Regions from separate parts of the Kitasatospora sp. NPDC127067 genome, predicted to be linked through region 1. Evidence: riboswitches for the same ligand, from Rfam matches in the RefSeq annotation. Region 1 holds a riboswitch; the other holds the start of a gene.
What was found. Region 1 has a riboswitch for guanidine ahead of ACFWJ4_RS19755 (DMT family transporter). Riboswitches for the same ligand answer to the same signal wherever they lie in the genome.

Region 1 (11,547 bases):
GACGCCGAGCGCTGGCTGCGGACCACACTGTCCGCCGCCACCGGGCTGCCGCTCGGCCCGGGCCGGCCGGGTTCGGGCATCGAGCTGGTCGAGGACCGGACGCTCGCCGCCGAGGCGTACCGGATCACGGTGCGCCCCGGCCACGCCCTGCTCGCCGCGGGCGGCCCGGCCGGAGCGCTGTGGGGCGCGCAGACCCTGCGGCAGCTGCTCGGGCCGGACGCCTACCGCCGCTCGCCGCTGCGCCGCGAGGGCTGGGTCCTGCCCGGCGCCGACATCGCGGACGCCCCCCGGTTCGGCTGGCGCGGCGCGCTGCTCGACGTCGCCCGGCACTTCCTGCCCAAGTCGGACGTGCTGCGCTTCGTCGACCTGCTGGCCGCGCACAAGCTCAACGTGCTGCACCTGCACCTGACCGACGACCAGGGCTGGCGGGTGGAGATCAAGCGCTACCCGAGGCTGACCGGGCGCGGCGCCTGGCGGGAGCGCTCGATGGTCGGCTACCGGGCCGGGCAGCGCCGCGACGACCGCCCGCACGGCGGCTACTACACCCAGGACGACCTGCGCGAGATCGTCGCCTACGCGGCCGCCCGCGGGGTCACCGTCGTCCCGGAGATCGACCTGCCCGGCCACACCCAGGCCGCCGTGTCCGCCTACCCCGAGCTGGGCAACACCGACGTGGTGGACACCGCCGCGCTCGGGGTCTGGACCGACTGGGGGGTGAGCCACAACGTGCTCAACGCCTCCGAGGAGACCCTGCGCTTCTTCGAGGGCGTGCTGGAGGAGGTCCTGGAGCTCTTCCCGTCCGAGTTCATCCACCTCGGCGGCGACGAGTGCCCCAAGGAGCAGTGGAAGGACAGCGCCGCCGCGCAGGCCCGGATACGCGAGCTGGGCCTGGCCAACGAGGACGAACTGCAGAGCCACCTCATCCGGCACTTCGACGGCTGGCTGGCCGACCGCGGCCGCCGGCTGATCGGCTGGGACGAGATCCTGGAGGGCGGGCTCGCGCCGGGCGCCGCCGTCTCCTCCTGGCGCGGCTTCGGCGGCGGGGTCGCCGCCGCGAAGGCCGGGCACGACGTGGTGATGTGCCCCGAGCAGCACGTCTACTTCGACCACCGGCAGGCGGACGGACCGGACGAGCCGATCCCGGTCGGATTCGTGCGCACGCTGGAGGACGTCTACCGGTTCGAGCCGGTCCCCGAGCAGCTGGACGAGGCCGCCGCCCGGCACGTGATCGGCACCCAGGCCAACCTGTGGAGCGAGTTCATGGACAGCGCCCGGGACATCGACTACCGGGCCTTCCCCCGGCTGGTCGCCTTCGCCGAGGTCGCCTGGTCGGAGCTGCCCGCCGAGCCGGCCGAGCGGGACTTCGCCGGTTTCGAGCAGCGGCTGACGACGCACCTGAGGGCGCTGGACGCGCTCGGCGTCGAGTACCGCCCGGCCGACGGTCCGCACCCGTGGCAGCGCCGCCCCGGGGTGCTCGGCCGGCCGATCGAGGGCCCGCCGCCGGTGCGGTAGGGGGTGTCCCGCGGGGCCTGCCGGACCGGGCGAAGACCCGCGGGAAACGCCCCGGTCCTACCCGTGGGGAACTTCTGAGCGGTCGTCCGACGTCAAGAACTGATGAACATCTGCCCTGGCCCGGAGCGGGTCGGGGCAGATACCGCCCGGTATCAGTCCCAATCGGGCAGTCCCGTTCACCGGTCCCGAAATGATCATCGAGCATTGTGTGCCAGAGTTGCCCAACCCGGCCCGATCGCCCGTACCCTACGGGCCAGGCCGGGCTGCTGACGCAGGACAGTACGGCCGAAGGCCGGCGGGCGGCAGGCGATCGATGAGCAAGTGGAGCACGGTGGGACCCAGGTGAACCGGACGATCATGCTGCCGGCCTCCCTCGACGAGGCCGTCGACGCGCTGGCCGCCGCCCCGGCCGCGGTACCGGTGGCCGGAGCCACCGACCTGATGGAGGCCGTCAACGCCGGCCGACTGCGCCCCGCCGCCCTGGTCGGCCTCGGCCGGATCACCGAACTGCGCGGCTGGCGCTACGAGGACGGCGGCACCGCCGTGCTCGGCGCCGGACTCACCCACGCCCGGATGGACCGCCCCGACTTCGCGGCGCTCATCCCCGCGCTCGCCGACGCCGCCCGCACCGCCGGCCCGCCGCAGGTCCGCAACGTCGGCACCCTCGGCGGGAACATCGTCACCGCCGCCCCGGCCGGCGACACCCTCCCGGTGCTCACCGCACTGGAGGCCAGCGTCACCCTGGCCCGGGCCGGGGGCACCCGCGAGGTGCCGGTCAGTCACCTGCTCACCGGGCTCGACCCGGTGCGCCCCGGCGAACTGCTCACCTGGGTGCGCGTCCCGCTGCTGCACGCCCCGCAGGTCTTCCTCAAGGCCACCGGCCGCAGCGGACCGGCCCGCGCCACCGCCTCCGTCGCCCTGGTCCTCGACCCGGCCCGGCGCTCGGTGCGCTGCGCCGTCGGGGCCGTCGCGCCGGTGCCGCTGCGCCCGCTGGAGGCCGAGGCCTGGGTGGCCGGCTGCATCGACTGGGACGGCAGCCGGGAGATCGACCCGGCCGCGACCGCCGCCTTCGGCGAGTACGTGGCCGCCGCCTGCGTCCCCGACAACTACGGCGCCGAGGGCGCCTGGGAGGCCGTGACCGAGGGGCCGACCGCGGCCGCGGTTCGGTTGCGGCGTACCGTATCGGTGCTGGCCCGACGGGCACTGGGAAGGGCGCTGAAGTGACCACAGACCCCATCGAGACCCTGGACGCCGACCCGCTCGGCCTCTCCCCGCAGGTCAGCCGCGAGCTGCGCCCGTGCGCCTCGTACACGCTGCGGGTCAACGGTTTCGAACGGCCCGTCACCGACGCGTGGATCGGCGAGAGCCTGCTCTACGTGCTGCGCGAGCGGCTCGGCCTGGCCGGCGCCAAGGACGGCTGCGAGCAGGGCGAGTGCGGGGCCTGCTCGGTGCAGGTGGACGGCCAGCTGGTGGCCGGCTGCCTGGTGCCCGCCGCCCTGGCCGCGGACAGCGAGATCAGCACCGTCGAGGGCCTGTCCGCCGCCGGCGGCGCGAGCGCCGTCCAGCAGGCGCTGGCCGCCTCCGGCGCCGTCCAGTGCGGCTACTGCACCCCCGGCATGGCGATGGCGGTGCACGACCTGCTCCAGCGCAACCACCGGCCCACCGAGGTGGAGGCCCGTCAGGCGCTGTGCGGCAACCTCTGCCGCTGCACCGGCTACCGGGGCGTGCTGGCCGCCGTCCAGACCGTCGCGGACGCCCGCGCGGCGGAGGCCGAGGAGGCGGAGGAGGCCGCCGCGCAGGCCGCCGGGCCCGCTCCCGGGGGGCCGGCCGAGCCGGTCGCCGAACCGCCCGCCGACGTGCCGGTGGACGCGCCGGTCGAACCCGGGCAGGCCGTCGAGCCGCCGGTCTACGCCGACGCCGACGCCTGGATCGAGCACGTCCCGCAGCAGCCCGTCGAGGCCCACCCGGTCGCCCACCCCGCGGAGCCGTACCACCCGGAGCAGCCCGCCGTGGAACAGCACGCCGTGGAACAGCACGCCGTCGAGCAGGCCCCGGCCGGGCTGCCGTACGGCGACCCCCAGGGCGGCTACGACACCGGCGTGTACGACACCACCGTGCTGGCCCCGATCCGGGACGACATCCCCGCCCGGATCCCCGCCCAGGCCGCCGACGACCAGGTGTACTACCCGCCGCAGGGCTACCCCGAGCAGCCGTACCAGGCCACCCCCGCGCACGGCACCTACGTGCCCTACCCGGACGGCCACCAGCAGCAGAACGGCTACGACACCGGGTACGACGCCCCGGTCTACGAGCCCACCCCCGCGCACGGGACCCCGCTGCCCGGCTCCGTCTACGACGGCACGCCGCCGCACGGCACCCCGTACGCCGCCCCGCACCCGCACGGTGCCCCGGCCGAGGGCGGCGCCCCGGCCGGTGTCCCGTACGGTGCCACCCCCGCCCACGGCATCCGGCTCCCCGAGGACGACCACGCATCATGACGTCGCCTACCGACATCGGCGCAGCACTCCAGCAGGACGGCGGCGAGGGCGGCGCACCGGAGCCGATCGGCCTGGGCAGCTCCCCGCTGCGCAGCGACGCGCTGCCCAAGGCGCTCGGCATCTACCCGTACGCGGCCGACCTGTGGGCCGAGGGGCTGCTGTGGGGCGCGGTGCTGCGCTCGCCGCACCCGCACGCCCGGATCCGGGGCATCGACACCTCGGCCGCGCTGGCGCTGCCCGGCGTGCACGCCGTGGTCACCGCCGCCGACCTGCCGCCCGGACCGGACGGCACCCCCGACGGCGCCCCGGCCGGGCCGATCGTCGCCGACCGGCCGGTGCTGGCCGCCGGCGTGGTGCGCCACCACGGCGAGCCGATCGCCGCGGTGGCCGCCGACCACCCGGACACCGCCCGGCTGGCGGTCGGCCTGATCGCGGTCGACTACGAGCCGCTGGAGGCCGTCACCGACCCGGAGCAGGCCTTCACCGCGCCGCCGCTGCACCCGGACGGCAACCTGTTCCGCCACCTGCCGCTGCGCACCGGGGACCCGGACGCGGTCGGCGAGATCGTCGTCGAGGGCCTCTACCAGGTCGGCCGGCAGGACCCGGCCCCGCTCGGCGCCGAGGCCGGGCTGGCCGTACCGCGCCCGGACGGCGGCGTCGAGCTGCACCTGTCCTCCACCGACCCGCACGGCGACCGCGACCGCACCGCCGCCTGCCTGGGCCTGGAGCCGGACCGGGTCCGGCTGGTGGTCACCGGCGTGCCCGGCGCCACCACCGACCGCGAGGACCTCTCGTTCCAGGTCACCCTGGCCCTGCTGGCGCTGCGCACCGGCCGGCCGGTGAAGATGACGCTCACCCGCGAGGAGTCCTTCCACACCCACACCTCGCGCCACCCCGCGCTCCTGCGCTACCGCCACCACGCCGACGCCGAGGGCACGCTGGTGAAGGTCGAGGCGCAGATCCTGCTGGACGGCGGCGCCTACGCGGACGTCTCCGCCGAGGCGCTGGCCGCCGCGACGGCCTTCTCGGCCGGTCCGTACGTCTGCCCGAACGTCTTCGTGGACGCCTGGGCGGTGCGCACCAACAACCCGCCGGCCGGCCGGATGCGCGGCGAGGGCGCCCTGCAGGCCTGCTTCGCGTACGAGTCGCAGCTGGACCAGCTGGCCGCCCGGATCGGCGTGGACCCGGTGGAGATCCGCCGCCGCAACGCGATGTCCACCGGCGACCCGCTGCCCACCGGTCAGGCCGTCACCTGCCCGGCGCCGGTGCGCGCCCTGCTGGACGCGGTCGCCGCCGAGCCGCTGCCGGCCCTGCCGGTGGACGACCCGGACGCCGAGTGGCTGCTGCCCGGCGGGCCCGGCGGCGCGGGCGACCCGGCGGCGGTGCGGCGCGGGATCGGCTACGCCGTCGGCATGGTGCACATGCTGGGCGCCGAGGGCGAGGACGAGGTCTCCACGGCGACCGTGCGGGTCAGCGGGGACCACGCCACGGTGATCTGCGCGGCGGTCGACGCCGGGCAGGGCTTCGCCACGCTGGCCCGGCAGATCGTGCAGACCGTGCTGGGCGTCAGCGAGGTCTACATCGCCCCGGCCGACAGCGACCAGTCGATCGCCGGGCCGTCCGCCCGCGGCAGGCACACCTGGGTCTCCGGCGGCGCCGTCGAGCGGGCCGCGCTGATGGTCCGCCACCAGCTGCTGCAGCCGATCGCGGCGAACTTCGGGATGTCGGCGGAGCTGCTCCAGATCGCCGACGGCAAGATCACCTCGTACGACGGGGTGCTCGGCATGCCCGTCGCCGAGGCGCTGGAGGGCAAGGAGCTCTGGGCCACCGCGCAGTGCCGCCCGCACCCCACCGAGCCGCTGGACGAGGCCGGGCAGGGCGACGCCTTCGTCTCCATCTCGTTCTGCGCGATGCGTGCGGTGGTGGACGTGGACATCGAGCTGGGCGCCGTGCGGGTGGTCGAGATGACGGTCGCCCAGGACGTCGGCCGGGCGCTGAACCCGCGCCAGATCGAGGACCGGATCGAGGCGGGGGTGGCCCAGGGAGTGGGCCTGGCGCTGCTGGAGGACCTGCGGACGGAGGGCGGGGTGCTGTTGAACCCCTCGCTCACCGGCTACCGGCTGCCCACCGCGCTGGACACTCCGGAGGTGCGGATCGCCGCGCTGCTGGAGGAGCGCGACGTGGTGGCCCCGTTCGGCGCGAAGGCGGTCGGAGCCGTGCCCGCGGTGGTCGCCCCGGCGGCCGTCGCCGCGGCCGTGCGTGCCGCCACCGGCCTGCCGGTCGGCCGGCTGCCGATCCGGGCCGAGGACGCCGTCACCGCCTGACCGGGAGCTCCCGGGACGGACCGGGAGCTCCCGGAAAAGGCGGAAAGCAGGGAAAGGAAATTGCCGGTCGACTTTCGGAGTCGACCGGCAATTTCCTTTTCCGGTGAGGCCATGGCGGGAATCGAACCCGCGTGCACCGCTTTGCAGACGGTTCCCTAGGCCACTCGGGCACACGGCCAGTGAATTCATAGTGGCCGATCCGGGGGAGAGGGGTCAATGCCCTTTTGTAAATTCTGTATGGCAAGGTGTGCTACCGTCGGGGACAGGTGGCGGTATTTCCGCCACCCCGGACGAGCGCGTCGTACCCGGTGACGACAAGACGGCGCAGTTCAGCGGCAATCCGGCCGCTGTGGACTGCGGAGGTAGCACCGTCATGGCCTGGCTCGTTCTGATCGTCTCGGGTGTCCTGGAGACCATTTGGGCGGTCGCCCTGGAATCGTCCAAGGGCTTCACCCGCCTCGTTCCCAGCCTCGTCTTCGGCATCGCACTGCTGTTCAGCATGGGCGGCCTGGCGTACGCGATGCGCACCATTCCGATCGGCACCGGCTACGCCGTCTGGGTGGGCATCGGAGCGGTCGGCACCGCGGTCTACGGCATGGCCGTCCTGGGGGATCCGGTGACCATGGCCCGGATCGCCTGCCTGCTGCTGATCGTCTCCGGCGTGGTGGGCCTCAAGGTGCTGCACTGACCTCCGCCGCGGTCCCGGCCGGGGCCCGTCCTGGGTCCCGGGGCCCGTCCTAGGCCCTGCGGCCGAGGAGATCACCGACCGGGGTCAGGGGTCATCGGGGCAGACGGCTCTTACGATGTTACGTATGACCACTGCCTCCCCCACCTCGGTCGACCCCGTACCGATACCCCTCGACGACGACCCCGGCGGTGGGGTCCTCGGCGGCCGCTACCGTGCGCTGACGCTGGGGATCGTCTCGGTGGTCCTGGTGATCGCCTTCGAGGCGACGGCCGTCAACACCGCGATGCCGACCGCGGCCCGCGAGCTGAACGGGCTCGGGCTGTACGCGTTCGCCTTCTCCGGCTACTTCACCACCACCCTGTTCGCCCTGGTCGTCTCCGGCCAGTGGTGCGACCGGAGCGGCCCGCTGCGGCCGCTGTTCAGCGGCATCGCGGTGTTCGGCGTGGGGCTGGTGGTGGCCGGGACGGCACCCGGGATGTGGGTGTTCGTGGCCGGGCGGGCCATCCAGGGCCTCGGCGGCGGGCTGGTGATCGTCGCCCTGTACGTGGTGGTCGGCCGGGCCTACCCGGAGCGGCTGCGGCCCGCGGTGTTCGCGGCCTTCTCCTCGGCCTGGGTGCTGCCCTCGATCATCGGTCCGCTGGTCTCCGGGGCCGTCACCCAGCACCTGGGGTGGCGCTGGGTGTTCCTGGCCGTGCCGGTGCTGATCCTGCTGCCGCTGGCCGTGATGGGCCCGGCACTGGCCCGCACCGAGCGGGAGCACCCGGTGGCCAGGGGCGCGGCCTTCGACCGCCGTCGCACCCTGCTGGCCGCGATGGCGGCGGTCGGCGCCGGCCTGCTGCAGTACGCGGGCCAGCGGCGCGACCTGATCGGGCTGGTCCCCGGGATCGCCGGGGCGGCGCTGCTGGTGCCGGCGGTCCTCGGCCTGCTGCCGGCGCGGACCCTGCGGGCCGGCCGGGGACTGCCGGCCGTGATCCTGCTGCGCGGGCTGGCCGCGGGGGCGTTCTTCGCGGCCGAGGCCTTCATCCCGCTGATGATGACCACCCAGCGTGGGCTCTCGCCGACGCTGGCCGGCCTGACCCTGACCAGCGGCGGTCTCACCTGGGCGCTCGGCTCCTGGCTCCAGGGCCGGCCCGGGGCGGAGCGCTACCGCACGGTGATGATCCGGGGCGGCTTCGTGCTGACCGCGGTGGCGATCTCGGGCGCCGCGCTGGTGCTGTTCCCGGCGGTGCCGGCCTGGGCCGCGTCGGTGGCCTGGGGCGTCGGCGGCGTCGGGATGGGGATGGCCATCGCGAGCGTCAGCGTGCTGATGATGAAGCTCTCCACGCCGGAGGACGCCGGGGCCAACTCGGCCGCGCTCCAGATGAGCGACGCGCTGGGCAATGTGCTGCTGACCGGTCTGGCCGGGGTGATGTTCGCGGCGCTGGGCGGCGGCTCGCTCGCCGCCGCCCACGGGGGCGGTGGGGAGGCCGGCTCGCCCGGCGCCTTCGCGGTGATCCTGCTGTCGATGGCCGGGGTGGCGCTGCTCGGCGCGGTGCTCTCCGGCCGGGTGCGGACGAAGGCCTGACGGTCAGCCGGCGGTGGCGCCGGCGGGGGCCGTGGCGGGGGCCCCGGCCCCCGCCGGGGCGCCGAGGAAGGCCTCCCAGCCGCCGGCCGGGGACTGCCCCGGGGCGAGGGTCTGGAGCTTGCGCAGCACCGCCGGGTCCTGGGCGTCCAGCCAGTCGACCAGCTGCCGGAAGGAGACCAGCCGGACCTCCGGCTTGTCCGCGATGGTCCTGAGGACGTCCTCGACGGCGTTCATGTAGATGCCGCCGTTCCACTCCTCGAAGTGGTTGCCGATGACGTACGGCGCCCGGTTGCCGTTGTAGGTGCGGTCGAACCCCATCAGGTAGGCGTCGCGGGCCTGGGTCTGGAAGCCGGGGTGGAGCGCCGGGTCGGCCTTGGTGTTGGGGCCGCACTGGTTGTACATGATGTTGTAGTCCATCGAGAGCACCTGGAAGGTGTGCCCGGGGAACGGGATGGACTGCAGCGGGAGGTCCCACAGCGCGCCGCCCTGGATCTTCTGCGGCCACACCTGGGTGCCGTTGCCGCTGCTGTCGTAGCGCCAGCCGCGCCTGACCGCGGTGGGCAGCAGGTTGCGCTGGCCCTCCAGGCAGGGGGTGCGGCTGCCGATCAGTTCCTTGCGGTAGTCGAAGGGCAGCGCGGGCAGGTCGGTGAAGCCGGTGTTGGTGCGCCAGTTCGTCACGAAGTCCATCGCCTGCTGGATCTCGCTGTCCCACTCCTCCGGGGACCACGCGCCGACGCCCGTGGAGCCGCAGAAGTGGCCGTTGAAGTGGGTCCCGATCTCGTGGCCCTCCAGCCAGGCCGCGTGCACGTTCTCCAGGGTGTCGCGGATGTGCTGGTCGCTCAGGTAGCCGATGTCGGAGGCGCCGACCTTGTGCTGCGGCGGGCGGTAGAGGTCCTTCTTGGACTCGGGCAGCAGGTAGAGGCCGCTGAGGAAGAAGGTCATCTTCGCGTCGTGATCCCGGGCCAGCCGGCGGAAGCGGGCGAACAGGCCGTTGTCGAGCTCGCCGGCGCCGTCCCAGGAGAAGACCACGAACTGCGGCGGGCGCTGGCCGGGCTGCAGCCGGTCGGGGACGGGCTGGTGCGGCTGGGCGCCGGTGTCCGAGGTGGAGCCGTCACCGATCAGGACCGGCTGCGGCCGGGGGAGCGGGGCCGGGGCCGGAGTGGCGCCCTGCTCGTCGGCCGCTCCGGTGGCCGGCGCGGTGCTGCCGGTCGCCCGCTCCTCGCCGGTGGCGTGGTTGCTGCCGCACCCGGCCGCCAGGGTGGCGGCGGTGGCGGCGCCGGCCGTCAGCAGGGTGCGGCGTGAGAGGGCTTCCATGGTCACTCCGTTCGTGGGGCGGGCGGGCGGCGTGCGGGAGTGCGGAGTCCGGTCGGACAAGTGGGTGATACAACCCGTAACCGGGTCAGCATGGCACGAGGGCGGGGCCGGTCGAAGAGGCGCAGCGCGAGCTCGTGAGTGATCGCTCGAACGACGCAACCGATCGGGTCCGTTGAACCGTCGGTAGCTCGTGTCGGGCGTGCACCCGCGGCGATCGTGCGCGGGGGGCGGTCGTCGCGCTCCGCGACCGGGCGCCCACGCGGCGCAGAAAAGAGGCCGTCCGCCCTGCCGATCGGCGGGTGCCAGTACGACCGTCGTATGGACGTGCCTTACAGTCCGTTCCGGTTGAATTGTTCCCAGGAAACTCCCAGGAAGCGGGGTTCCGTCGGCAGAGGGGAGCGCCCATGGGCGTCCAGCAGAGCAGGGGCCCGTGGCCGGGCACCCTGGCGGCCGGCGCCGCGCTGGTCCTCGGTGCCTGGCTGCTGCACGACGGAGGCTCGTCGCTGCCGCCCGCGCCGGGGGCCGGTCAGGCCCAGGCCGGGATCGCGCCGGTCTCGATCGTGCCGCCGCTCGGCCCGTCCGCGCCGACCCGGATCCGCATCCCGGCGGTGCGGCTGGACGCCCCGGTCACCGCGCTCGGGCTGGACGGCGCCGGCCGTCTCCAGACCCCGCCCGAGGCGGACCGCAACCTGGCGGGCTGGTACCGCGGCGGGGCCAGCCCCGGCCAGCGCGGCACCGCGATCCTGGCAGGACACGTCGACAACAAGGCCGGCCCCGCGGTCTTCTATCATCTGGGCGCGCTCCGTCGGGGGGACCGGATCGAGATCGCCCGGGCGGACGGCGCCACCGCCGTCTACCAGCTCTACGCCATCGAAGTGCACGACCGAAAGGACTTCCCGGACGACCGGGTCTATCGTCAGGCCGCTGACGCACAGCTGCGGGTCATCACCTGCGGCGGTTCGTACAGTGAGGAACACGGCTACGACGGCAACGTCGTCGCCTACGGTTTCCTGGCCGACACCACCCCGCCGGGCAAAGCCGCATGACCACGCTGACCCTTGCCTCCCGCTGGAACCCGATCGACTGGCCGCTCACCGAGGGCCTGATCCCGCACGCCGTGCTGGCGGCAGGCTGGGCTGCGCTGTTCGCGCTAGCCATCGGCCGCGGCCGCAGCTGGTGGCGGGTCCGCCTACCCGCCGCACTGTTCACCGCGGCCGCGCTCAGCTGGCTGCTGGACGTGGTGGTCGACGGCTGGTGGCACCCCTTCCCCGAGGGCACTCCCCGGTACGTCACCTGGTGGATAGCCGTCGCCCTGCTCGGGCTCTGCCTGGTCGGCTACCGGCTGCGCCGGCTCACCTGGCGGCGCCGGGGGCTCGCGCTGGGCCTGAGCGGCCTGGTGCTGCTGATGTCCTCCTCCGAGGTCAACATCGGCTTCGGCCAGTTCCCGAGCGGGCGCGTGATGCTGGCGCCCTGGCTGACCAGGACCGACGGGCTGGTCGCCACCAAGGCGGGCCAGACCATGAGCGCCCCGCCCGGCAAGTCGCTGGAGGAGGTCTGGAAGCCCCCGGCGGACCTGCCCGAGAAGGGCACCGTCTCGGTGGTGCCGATCCCCGGCACCAAGTCGGGCTTCAAGGCCCGCGACGCGTA
Region 2 (11,547 bases), on a different contig from region 1:
CGCCCTGGACGCCGCCCTCGCGGCGGGCGCACCGGACACCGACGCCCTGGACGTGCTGCTCCCGCTGCGGCCCGTCGCCCCCGGGCGGCAGCGCCCGCTGTTCGCCGTGCACCCGGCCGGCGGCCTCAGCTGGTGCTACACCGGACTGATCCGCAACCTGCCCGGCGAGGTGCCGATCTACGGCCTCCAGGCCCAGGGCGTCGGCGCCGCCACCGCTGCCGAGCCGCTGCCCGGCACCCTGGAGGAGCTGGCCGCGCACTACGCCGACCGGCTGCGCGAGGTCCAGCCCGAGGGCCCGTACCGGCTGCTCGGCTGGTCCACCGGCGGGATCATCGCGCACGCGGTGGCCATCCGGCTCCAGGAACTCGGCCAGGACGTGGAACTGCTCGCGATCCTGGACGCCTACCCCGCCGAGGGCTTTCGCGAGCTGCCCGTCCCGGACCAGGCCGAGGCGCTGGAGGCGCTGCTCACCATGGGCGGCTTCGGGCCCGCCGACCTCGACGGCCGTCCGCTCGAACTCGGCCCCGTCACCGAGCTGTTGCGCCGCGAGGGCAGCCCGCTCGCCGGGCTCGACGAGGCCACCGTGGCCGCGCTGAACGAGACCTACCTCAACACCAACCACCTGGTGCGCGGCTACGACCACCGCCGCTTCGACGGCGACGTGCTGTTCTTCCGCGCCACCGTCGACACCATCGACGACACCCTGGTGCCCGAGCTCTGGGAGCCGTACGTGTCCGGCCGGATCGCCAACACGAACGTGGCCTGCTCCCACAAGGACATGACCCTGCCCGCCCCGATCGCGCACATCGCGAGCGTGATCGCCGACCACCTCGCCGACCTCCCGAAGAAGACCGACGATGGAGAAGACCACCGATGAGTGACGCCCCCGCCAATCCCTTCGACGCCGACGGCGAGTTCCTCGCGCTCGTCAACCCCGAGGGACAGCACTCCCTGTGGCCCGCCTTCGCCGCCGTCCCGGCCGGCTGGAGCATCGCCCACGGCCCGTGCGAGCGCCCGGCCGCCCTGGAGTGGATCGCCGCGAACTGGACCACCCTGTGACCCCTCCCGCCCCGTCCGGCGTCGAGGCCCCGGCGCGCCCCCTGCTCGCGGGGCGCGCCGCGGTGGTCGTCGTCTACACGGCCGCGATGTGCATGAACGGCCTGGACTCGACCATCGTCAACCCGGCGCTGTTCAGCATCGCCGAGGACTTCGGCAGGCCCGTCTCGGCGGCCAACGCCGTGGAGACCGCCTTCCTGGTCGGCCTCGCCCTCGGCCTGCCGGTGGCCGGCTGGCTCGGCGACCGGTACGGCGTCAAGCGGGTCTTCCTCGGCGCGCTCGCCGCCTTCACGCTCGCCTCCGCGCTCTGCGCGGCGGCACCCGGCCTGGGCACGCTGTCGGCGGCCCGGGCCGTCCAGGGCGTGGCCGGCGGGCTGCTCACCCCGGTCGGGATGACGCTGCTGTTCCGGGCCTTCGCCCCGCACGAGCGGGCGGGCCTGGGCCGCATCCTGATCGTCCCGACCGCGCTGATGCCCGCCCTCGGGCCGCCGCTCGGCGGCTTCCTCACCGAACACCTCTCCTGGCACTGGCTGTTCCTGGTCAACGTGCCGATCGGGGTCGCCGCCGTGCTCATCGGGCTGGTCGGCCTGCGCGGCGAACAGGAGCCCCCGGCCGGCCGCTTCGACACCACCGGCTTCCTGCTCGCCACGCCCGGCCTCGGCCTGCTGACCTACGCCCTCGGCTTCGGCCCGGCGCACGGCTGGACCTCCCCGGGCGTGGCCCTCGGCGGACTGCTCGGCCTGGCCCTGCTGGGGGCGGCCGTACGGCACCAACTCCGGGCCCCCGAACCTCTGGTGGACCTGCGGCTGCTCGCCGACCGCACCTTCGGCGCGGCGAGCTGGCTCGCCCTGCTGACCTCGGCCGGGCTGATGGGCGCGCTGTTCGTGCTGCCGCTGCTCTACCAGGCGGCGCGCGGCGCCACCGCCCTGGACGCCGGGCTGAGCGTCTTCCCGGAGGCGATCGGCCTGATGGCCGCCTCCCAGGTGGTCGACCGCCTGCTGCCCCGGCTCGGTCCGCGCCGGCTCGCCCTGCCAGGCCTGCTGCTGGCGGCGGTCGTCCTCGCCTCCCTCGGTTTCGCCGAGAACCCGTGGGCCGTACGGGTGTTGATGTTCTGCGTCGGCCTGATCCTGGGCACCGCCGTCCTCACCGTCCAGATCGCCGGCTTCGCCGACGTCCCGCCGCCCGCCATGGGCCGCGCGATGGGCCTGTTCACCATCCTGCGCACCCTCGGCGGGGCGCTGGGCATCGCGGCCACCGCCGCGCTGATCGGTGCGCTCGGCGACGGCACGGGTGTCGGGCCGTACCGCCTCGCCCTCCTGCTGACAGCCGCCCTGGTCGCCGCCGGCACCCTGCTGGCCGCCCGCCTCCCCGCCGAGGCCCTGGGCCCGCCGCCGGAGGAATGACGCCGGTGCGGTTCGTGGTCCTCCGGTGCTCCGACTGCCCTACGGTGGTCGGAGCACCGGAGGAGAGCCCATGAACCCTCAGCACTACCGTCTGCTCGAAGAGGCCCGTCGTAGCCTGCCGGACGGCTACAAGGTCGAGCTGTCCGGTGACATCATCGTCATGCAGACGTCACCGTCATCGATTCACCAGCTCAACCTGGCGATCGTCCAGCGCCAGTTCGAGGCACACTGTCCTCCCGGCTACTTCCCGACGGGGAACAGCGACCTCTCCTCGCCGGAGGTCGGTTCCGTCCGCAACCCGGACCTCACCTACCTGCCCGAGGACATCATCGAGCTGGGCCGCGAGATCCCCGCCGACCTGGCGCTGATCGCGGTCGAGATCGCCTCGCCGTCCAACCCCGACAACGACTGGAGCGGGAAGGTCCGCGACTACCCGCGGATGGGCTTCCCGCTCTACCTGATCGTGGACCCCCGGCAGAAGACGGTGACCCTGTTCTCCGAACCCAACCGCGACCGCTACCACACCCGGACGGAGCGGGAGTTCGGCGAGAAGCTCCGCATCCCCGCGCCCTTCGACTTCGAGCTGGACCTGACCCGGCTGGTCCCCTACCGGGACTGATCGGCCGCGGGGCCCGGGGAGTTCACTCGCTCGGCCAGAGGATCAGGTCGTCCAGCGGGCACCGGCGCGGCCGGTCGCCGAGTTCGGCGACGGCCGCCCGGATGCGGTCCAGGTGGGCGGGGGTGAGCTGGAGCGGAGGCTCGTCGGGCTGGTGGGTGGTGCGGATCGGGTAGTCGACGCCCGGGTCGCGGGTCATCTCGATGTGGCAGCCGAGCACGTACGTCACCGGGTGGCGCCCGGCGAACGCCACCAGCCGCTCGACGGTCCGTCGGAAGGCCGGCCAGTCGTCGATGTACAGCCGCCCCGGATAGACGGTGTCTCCGGTGAGCAGGAAGCCCGTCCACGGGTCGTAGTACGTGACGGCCGCCTCGTGGTGCCCCGGCGTGGCCAGGCACTTCAGCACCCGCCCGCCGCCCAGGTCGACCAGGGCCACGGCCTCCTCGTCCCGGTCGAAGCCGAAGTACGGCCAGGCGGTGGGCAGATCGGCACCGACCAGAGTGGTCGCGGGCCGGTCGGCGAACTGGCCGTCGCCCGCGATGTGGTCGCCGTGCGGGTGGGTGTGCAGCACCAGCAGCTCGTAGCCGTCCCGGGGATTGCGGGCGAGCCACGCCTCCACCAGCGCGTCGACCGTCGCGCGCAGGGGGAAGTACGCGGCCTCGGCCGTCGCCCCGGTGTCGATCAGCACCGTCCGCTCCGCCCCGAAGAGCAGGAACAGGAACGGGGCCTCGTAGTTGATCGCCTTGTTCTGCCGCAGGATGACGGTGTGCTCGTTGTACTCGTGGACCTGGATGTCCGGGTCCGTGTTGTGCTTGGCGGACGGGGAACCGTGGATCCACCGCACGTCCAGCGGACGGGCGACCGGTGCACCGGCAGCGGCCATGACGCCTCCACAGTGCGTCGTCTTGGCAGGCCGGGTACGGCGCACGTCTCGTCCGGGGCCGGCGCCGCTGCACCGCCCCCGGGACGCTAGCACGGGCGATGAATTTCAGCGGTCCAGAGGAGTGACATCTCGGGCGAGCTGCACGAAGTCGGCCCAGGCCTCGGCGGTGAAGGCGAGCCGGGGCCCGGTCCTGTCCTTGGAGTCGCGGACATGAACGGTGCCCGGGGCGAGGGCGATCTCGACGCAGGCGCCGCCCTCGGTGTTGCTGTGGCTGGACTTGAACCAGGTCAACGCATCGTTCATAGCTCCTCCAGCGACTCACTGATCAGCTTGGCCGAGGCCTCGGGGCTGAGCGCCTGCCGGAGGATCATTTCATGGCGATGACTGAGGATGCTCACCCTGGCCGGGTCTGCGTGGAGCATGCCCATCGCCTGGCCCTCCTCATACGCGAGTCGCTGATGTTCGACGGTTTCGAGAAGGATGAACTGCCCGTTCAGACCAGGGTGGATCCCCCGGGACGGAACCACTTGAACCGTGATGTGGCGTGCCTCGCCGACCGTCAGAACGTGGCGCAACTGCCGGTGGTGGGCTTCGATGGTCGTGAGCGGCCGTCGTAGGACTCCTTCCTCGATGAGGAAGTTGAAGGCTTTGGTCTGCACCTTCAGCATTTCCTGGCGTTCCAACCTCGCTGCGACCCGCGTCTCGACCGTCTCGTCATCGAGTGGCGGCCAGTGGGATTCGAGGAGCGTTCTCACGGTCTCTTCGGTCTGCAGCAGACCTGGAAAGAAGTGGTTCTCGTACCAGTTGAGTGCCACCGCCTCGGCTTCGTACTTCATGTAGTCCTCGGCGGAGGACGGATATTTCTCGGGCTTCAGGAATTGCGCCCCGGCTGCCAGGATTCCCTTCGCGTCGCACATGTCGTCCGCCACCTGCAACAGATGTACGGACGGCTTCCGCCGCCCCGCCTCCATCGACCGCAGGCTTTCGATGCCGTACCCGGCCTCGGTGGCCAGGTCCTCGCGGCTGACACCCGCGCGTGTCCGCCACAGCTTGATCTGATTGCCGCAGTACTTCCACTACATCGGCGGCGGTGTGGCGGACGAGGGCGCGTTCACGGGATACCTCCAGGCCGATCGGTGCGAAGTTCGACGCTAGACGCCCGATGGCCTGGAGGTATGCGAATCAGCCCGAAACCATCCCCTCGGGTGACCCGAGCAGGTGCGCGAGCCCGTCGGCCAGGCCCCCGCGCCAGCACGCGTAGTCGTGGCCGCCGTTGAACTCGCGGTAGGCGAGGTCGTAGCCGCGGGCCGTGAGGACGTCGCGCAGGTGGCGGTTCTGGGCGAGGAGCATCCACTCCTGGAGCCCGACCTCGATCCAGAAGCGGGCGGGGCGCCGCTCCTCGGCGGCGAAGCGCCGGGTCAGCCATTCGCTGCCCGCGTCGAACTCGGTCTCGTCGGGCCACCAGAAGGAGCCGGACTGGGAGAGCGCGTTGCCGAAGCGGTCCGGGCGGCGGTAGGCGGCGTAGGCGGCGGTGAGGCCGCCCGCGCTCTGGCCGGCGATCACGGTGGCGGCCGGGTCGCCGCTCGCGCCGAACTCCTGTGCGGCCCAGGGCAGCAGGCGGTCGGCGAGGAGGTCGACGAAGCCCGGGTTGCAGCTCAGGTCGTCCGGCCGCTGCGGCCCCATGGTGTGCATCAGCAGGGTGACGGTGGGCGGGATGGCGCCGTCGGCCGTCAGGTTGTCGAGGGTGTCGCCGACGGAGAGCACCTCGCCCCACATCTCGCCGTCCAGCAGCACCGCGACCGGGTACGGCCCGTCCTCGGCCCGGTGCCCGGCCGGGAGGTGGACGTCCACCCGCCGCCCGGCCACCGCGTGCGCGAGCGTGCGTCCGCGTGGCACGTCGTCGCGCCGTGTCACGTACGGCTGCGCGGGGGCGGCGGGCAGGCTGAGCACCGAGGCGGGGTGGCGGCCGTCGCGGGCGGGCAGCCGGGGCTCGGTGTCGTACGGGTCGGGGCGGGCCTGGTCGAGGACGCGCAGCCAGTCGGGCCGGGTGGTGCCGGGAGCTTCGCCGTGGAACGGGTACAGCTGGTACGAGGCGCGGTGGTCCTCGCGCAGCCGGTAGGTGATCGCCCATACCCCATTTGACTGACGCTTCATCAGATGCGGTGTCAGGTCCCCGGCGTGGCGGTCCTTGTCGGTGACGGTGTGCAGTAGCGCGAGCACGCCGTCGCAGTCGCCGTCGTGATGGGTGAAGGTGACCAGGCGGTAGGCGGGGTCGTCGGGGCAGAGGGCGACGAGCGGGGTTTCCACAGCAGTGACTCCAAGAGGCTTAGGCGGGGCTGCCCTTGCGGCCGAGCAGCACCCAGAGCAGGAAGGGGCCGCCGAGGACGGTGGTGACGATGCCGACGGGGATCTCCACCCCGGCGAACAGCACTCGGCCCAGTGTGTCGGCGAGCACGACGAGCAGGGCGCCGGTCAGGGCGGAGCCGAGCACGGGGACCCGCGCGGGCACGGCCAGCCGTCCGGCGATCACCGGCGCGGCCAGGGCCACGAAGCCGACCGGCCCGCAGACGCCGACCGCGAGCCCGGCCAGGGCGACGGCCAGCAGCAGGCAGGCGAGTCGGACCCGGCCCGGGTCGACGCCGAGTGCGGAGGCGATGTTGTCGTCGAAGCGCAGCACCGCCAGTCGCCGGGCCACCGCGAGCGCGACCGGCACCAGTGCCGCGAGTCCGATCAGGACGGGCGTGGCGACGGCGAGGTCGCGTCCGTTGAGGCTGCCGTTGGTCCAGATGTACAGCGATCCGGCCGAGTTGAGCGAGCGCCGGGCCATCGCGACCTGGATGACGGCGGAGGCGAGCGCCGACATGGCGAGCCCGACCACCAGGATCCGGTAGCCGCGCGCGCCGAGTCCGCCGGAGGCCAGGGTGACGACCAGGACGGCGACCAGTGCGCCGAGCGGTCCGGCCCACCAGGCGCCGAAGGTGCCCGCGGTGCTGGCGGAGATGAGTACGGCGGCGGTCGCGCCGTCGTTGACGCCGAGGAGTTCGGGGGTGGCCAGGCGGTTGCGGGCGAGGGTCTGGGTGAGGCAGCCGGCCAGGCCGAGGGCGGCGCCGGCGGCGAGTCCGGCGACGATCCGGCCGAGCCGGAACTTCTGCACCAGCAGGACGTCCAGCCGGTCGCCGTAGCCGAACACGGCCTGGAAGGTGCGGGCGAGGTCGAGTTCGCTCTGTCCGGCGTGCGCCGAGACCACGACGGCGGCCAGCAGGGCGCCGGCCAGGCCGAGCGAGGCCAGCAGTGCCCGGCGCGGCAGCAGCAGCGACCATGTGCCGTGGCGCAGGGTCAAGTCCGCCTTGGGTGGCGCCGGTTCGCCGCTTCGTGCGGCCGGTGTGGACTCGGCGGGGTCGGCCATGGCCAGGGCGGCGGAGTGCCGGGAGCGGACGATCGCGATCAGGGCCGGGGCGCCGATCAGCGCGACGATCACCGAGACCGGCGCCTCGAAGGGCCGGGCCACCACCCGGGCGAGCACGTCCGCGCCGGTCAGCACGGTGGCGCCGAAGAGCGCGGCGAGCAGGGTGAGTCGGCCGATCCGGGGGCCGGCGACGGTGCGGGCGAGGAAGCCGGAGAGCAGCCCGAGGAAGGCGATCGGCCCGGCCAGCGCGACCGCCGAGGCGGTCAGCAGGGTGACGGCGACGGCGACGGCGGCCCGGGTGGCGCCGGGTCGGTGGCCGAGGCCCCGGGCGAGGTCGTCGCCGAGGGCGAGCGCGGTCAGCGGGCGGGTGGTGAGGGCGGCGAGCAGGAACCCGGCACCGAGCACCGGAGCGAGCTGGCGCAGGGTGGTCCAGCCTTCCACCCCGGCCAGCGAGCCGAGCACCCACACCCGGTACCGCTCGTACGCCTCGGGGGAGTTGACGATCAGCACGTCGGTGAGTCCGCGGAAGATCGCCGCGACGGCGGAGCCGGCGAGCACCAGCCGCATCGGCGATCCGCCGCCCCGGCTGCTGGCGACCAGCAGCACCACGGTGCTGGCGAGCACCGCGCCGCCGAAGGCGAAGGCGAGGTAGCCGAAGGAGGTCTGCACGCCGAGTACGGCGATGCCGAGCACGACGCCCAGCGAGGCGCCGGCGTTGACGCCGAGCAGGCCGGTCTCGGCCAGCGGGTTGCGGGTGACGGACTGCAGTTGCGCCCCGGCGACGCCGAGCGCGGCGCCGACCAGCAGGGCGATGAGGGTGCGCGGCAGCCGCAGGTCGCCGACGACGAGGGCGAGCCGGCCGTCGGCGCGGGCGCCGTCGTGGTTCAGCAGGTAGTCCAGCACCCGCCCGGGGCCGACCTCGCCGGCGCCGACCGACAGCGAGAGCGCGGCCAGGGCGAGCAGGAGGACCGCCGCCGCCGTGACGGCCGGCCAGGTGGGGCGGGCACCCTCGGGCCGACGGCTCCGCCGGCCCGGTGGCGGCGAATCCGGCGCGGTGGCGGGGGGCGCCGCGCGGACGCCGGCTTGCGAGAATGTCATAAGGTAAGGCTAACCTAATGGCCGAGCTCGTCCCGTGGGGCACCCCCGTCCCGTCGAACTTCTCGGACCCCGCTCAACTTCCGTACCACCGTTGCCCGGAGGCACCCATGCCGTTCGCCCGTCGCCCGCTCAGCCCCGTCCGCCGCCGTGCGGCCCAGGCGCTGGCCGTCTCCGGGGCGGCCGCGCTCCTGCTCACCGGCTGCGGCTCCTCCGGCTCCTCCTCGTCCTCGGGCTCCTCCACGGCCGCCTCCCCGGCGGCGGACGCGGCGGGCGGCGGCAAGCGGACCGTCAAGGACGCCACCGGCAAGGCCGTCGAGGTCCCCGCCGAGCCCAAGCGGATCGTCACCCTCACCCAGGAGGACCTGGACGCGGTGCTCGCCCTGGGCGTCAAGCCGGTCGGCATCACCAACGGCCAGGGGCTGGCCGAGCCGCCCGCGTACCTCAAGGACAAGGTGCAGGGCATCCCGGTGGTCGGGAACCTGCTCCAGCCCGTGATGGACAAGGTGATCGCCGCCAAGCCCGACCTGATCCTGGCCGGCGACATGCAGGACGAGCAGGTGCTCAAGCAGCTGCGCGAGATCACCCCCGCCACGCTGGTCACCATGGCGCCCACCGACGACTGGAAGCTCGCCTTCCGCGGCATCGGCAACGCCGTCAACAAGCTCGACCAGGCCAACAAGGTGATCGGCGACTACGACGCCAAGGCCGCCAAGGCGGGCGCCGAGCTCACCAGGAACAAGGGTGCCGCCGTCTCCATCGTGCGCTGGAACCCCACCGGCCCGAGCTGGATGGAGAAGAAGCAGTTCGCCGGCGGCGTCGCCCTGGACATGGGCCTGACCCGCCCGGCCGCACAGGACAAGGACGGCAACGCGCACAGCCCGGCGCTCAGCCTGGAGAAGCTCAACGAGATCGACGGCGACTGGCTGTTCCTGTCCACCCTGACCGACGACGGCAAGGCCGCGCTCAAGGACGTCCAGTCCAAGCCCGCCTACCAGGAGCTGGGCGCGGTGAAGAACAACCACGCCGTCACCGTGGACGGCTCGGTCTGGTCCACCCGGGGCGGCCCGCTCGCCGCCGACGTGGTCATCGGCGACTTCGCCAAGGCACTCGGCGGCAACTGAGCGCACGTCGAACCAGGGGGAGCTGCCATGGAGTTGACCATCCAAGGGCTCAGCGCCGGCTACGGGCCGGGGCGCCCGGTGCTCGGCGGCGTCGACCTCACCGTGCCGGCCGGACAGGTGGTGGCGGTGGTCGGTCCGAACGGCTGCGGGAAGTCCACCCTGCTGCGGTCCGTCGCGAGGCTGCACCGCCCGGACGGCGGGCGGGTCCTGGTCGGCGGCGAGGACGTGTGGCGGCTGCGCCCGCGCCAGGCCGCCCACCGGGTCGCGCTGCTGCCGCAGAGCCCGCAGGCCCCGGAGGCGGTCACCGTCGCCGGGCTGGTCCGCTACGGCCGCCATCCGCACCAGGGGCTGTTCCGCCAGTGGTCGGCGGAGGACGAGCGGCTGACCGCCGAGGCCCTGCGCGCCACCGGCGTGGAGGACCTCGCCGACCGTCGCCTCGACCGGCTCTCCGGCGGCCAGCGCCAGCGCTGCTGGCTCGCCATGGTGCTCGCCCAGGACACCCCGGTGGTCCTGCTCGACGAGCCGACCAGCGCGCTCGACCTCGGGCACGCGGTGGAGGTGCTGGAGCTGGTCCGCCGGGTCGCGGCGGGCGGGCGGACGGTGGTCATGGTGCTGCACGACCTCGCGGCGGCCGCCCGCTACGCGGACCTGCTGGTCGCGCTGCGGGACGGCGCGGTGGTGGCCTGCGGGCCGCCGCGCGAGGTGGTGGACGCGCCGCTGGTGCGGGCGCTGTACGACATCGACAGCCATGTGCTCGCGGCGCCGGGCGACGGTGCGCCGGTGATCGTGCCCCGGGCGCCGTCGGTCTGACGGGGCGGAGGGACGAGCGGGGCGGCTGCTTTCGAGCAGCCGCCCCGCTTTTTTTCGCCTCCTCGATCACTCGTTCGAGTGGTTTGAACTTTGCATGTCACGGCCCGAGTTCACCCCGCCCGTCGCGTTGTCAGTGGGCCTCGCTACGTTCCTCGCATCGCTGGTCAGCAGGCGATCGACAAGTGTTTCCCGGTGGGAGGAGTACGGCCGTGGCATGGGTGGAGACGGACGCGGGAGGGTACCGCGTCGCGCTCGACGGGGAGGGCAGGGTGGCGTGCCGCAACGCGGCGGGGCGCGACCTCAAGTCCCTGCCGTCGAAGCTCGGTGACGACCGCGTGGTCATCCAGCTCAAGCAGCTCGCCGAGTGGCTGGCCGCGCACGAGCGCGGCTGCCTGGAGGACGTCGAGCGCTGGATGGTCCGCTCGCTGCCGGTGCCCGCCGCCGTGCTCACCGCCGTGTGGCCGGACGAGGCCTGGCAGGGCGTCCTGAAGGACCTCGTGGTCACCACCACGGACGGCTCCGTGGCCGGCTTCCTGCGCGGCGTCGACGCCGAGCGCGGCCTCGGCCTGGTCGACCTGGACGGCGACACCGTGCGCCTCACCGACGGCGAGGTGCTGATACCGCACCCCGTCCTGCTCCAGGACCTCGACGAGCTGCGCGAGTTCGCCGTCGAACTCGGCGTCTCCCAGCGTGTCCAGCAGCTCTACCGCGAGGTCTGGCACCGGCCCGCGGAGCTGCCGGCGGACACCGAGGTCACCACCTACGCCGGCGGTCGCTACCGCGAGCTGCGCGAGCTGGTCGGGCGCTGCACCCGGCTCGGCTGCCGGGTCCGCGGCGGCTCCGCCGTCCAGCCGGTCACCGAGGGCGGGCGCACCGTCGAGGCCCGGGTCTGGGTCGGCGACTACTACGAGTACGACGCGTGCGAGACCGGCGCGCTCAGCTGGGCCGGCCCCGACGGCCGTGCCCTGCCGCTCGCCGAGGTCGGACCGGTCGCCTGGTCCGAGGGCATGCGGATGGCCGCCGCCCTGTACGCCGGCCGCACGATCCAGGGGGAGGAAGCCGCATGACCGCCACCGCGCACCCGACCACCGCGCACCCGACCACCGCGACGCCCGAGGAGCTGCTCGACGCCGGGGCCGTGCTCCCGCCCGGCA

Region 2: linked by a shared signal. The riboswitch ahead of ACFWJ4_RS00305 (MBL fold metallo-hydrolase) and the one ahead of ACFWJ4_RS19755 (DMT family transporter) in region 1 are both predicted to bind guanidine.

What each region holds. Positions count from the first base shown of each region.
Region 1 is NZ_JBHXEM010000046.1:10,236-21,782, forward strand. Features, by position in the region: gene ACFWJ4_RS19730 (beta-N-acetylhexosaminidase) at 1-1,512, shown strand, start outside; gene ACFWJ4_RS19735 (FAD binding domain-containing protein) at 1,870-2,736, shown strand; gene ACFWJ4_RS19740 (2Fe-2S iron-sulfur cluster-binding protein) at 2,733-4,010, shown strand; gene ACFWJ4_RS19745 (xanthine dehydrogenase family protein molybdopterin-binding subunit) at 4,007-6,334, shown strand; tRNA gene ACFWJ4_RS19750 (tRNA-Cys) at 6,441-6,512, opposite strand; guanidine-III (ykkC-III) riboswitch at 6,598-6,663, shown strand; gene ACFWJ4_RS19755 (DMT family transporter) at 6,708-7,022, shown strand; gene ACFWJ4_RS19760 (MFS transporter) at 7,147-8,586, shown strand; gene ACFWJ4_RS19765 (hypothetical protein) at 8,590-9,900, opposite strand; gene ACFWJ4_RS19770 (class F sortase) at 10,305-10,946, shown strand; gene ACFWJ4_RS19775 (alpha/beta hydrolase) at 10,943-11,547, shown strand, end outside.
Region 2 is NZ_JBHXEM010000001.1:64,016-75,562, forward strand. Features, by position in the region: gene ACFWJ4_RS00285 (amino acid adenylation domain-containing protein) at 1-877, shown strand, start outside; gene ACFWJ4_RS00290 (MbtH family protein) at 874-1,059, shown strand; gene ACFWJ4_RS00295 (DHA2 family efflux MFS transporter permease subunit) at 1,056-2,459, shown strand; gene ACFWJ4_RS00300 (Uma2 family endonuclease) at 2,530-3,078, shown strand; gene ACFWJ4_RS00305 (MBL fold metallo-hydrolase) at 3,101-3,958, opposite strand; guanidine-III (ykkC-III) riboswitch at 3,970-4,038, opposite strand; gene ACFWJ4_RS00310 (DUF397 domain-containing protein) at 4,064-4,261, opposite strand; gene ACFWJ4_RS00315 (helix-turn-helix transcriptional regulator) at 4,258-5,013, opposite strand; partial or broken gene fes (enterochelin esterase) at 5,141-6,274, opposite strand; gene fhuB (Fe(3+)-hydroxamate ABC transporter permease FhuB) at 6,285-8,462, opposite strand; gene ACFWJ4_RS00330 (ABC transporter substrate-binding protein) at 8,570-9,583, shown strand; gene ACFWJ4_RS00335 (ABC transporter ATP-binding protein) at 9,611-10,393, shown strand; gene ACFWJ4_RS00340 (DUF4132 domain-containing protein) at 10,603-11,460, shown strand; gene ACFWJ4_RS00345 (hypothetical protein) at 11,457-11,547, shown strand, end outside.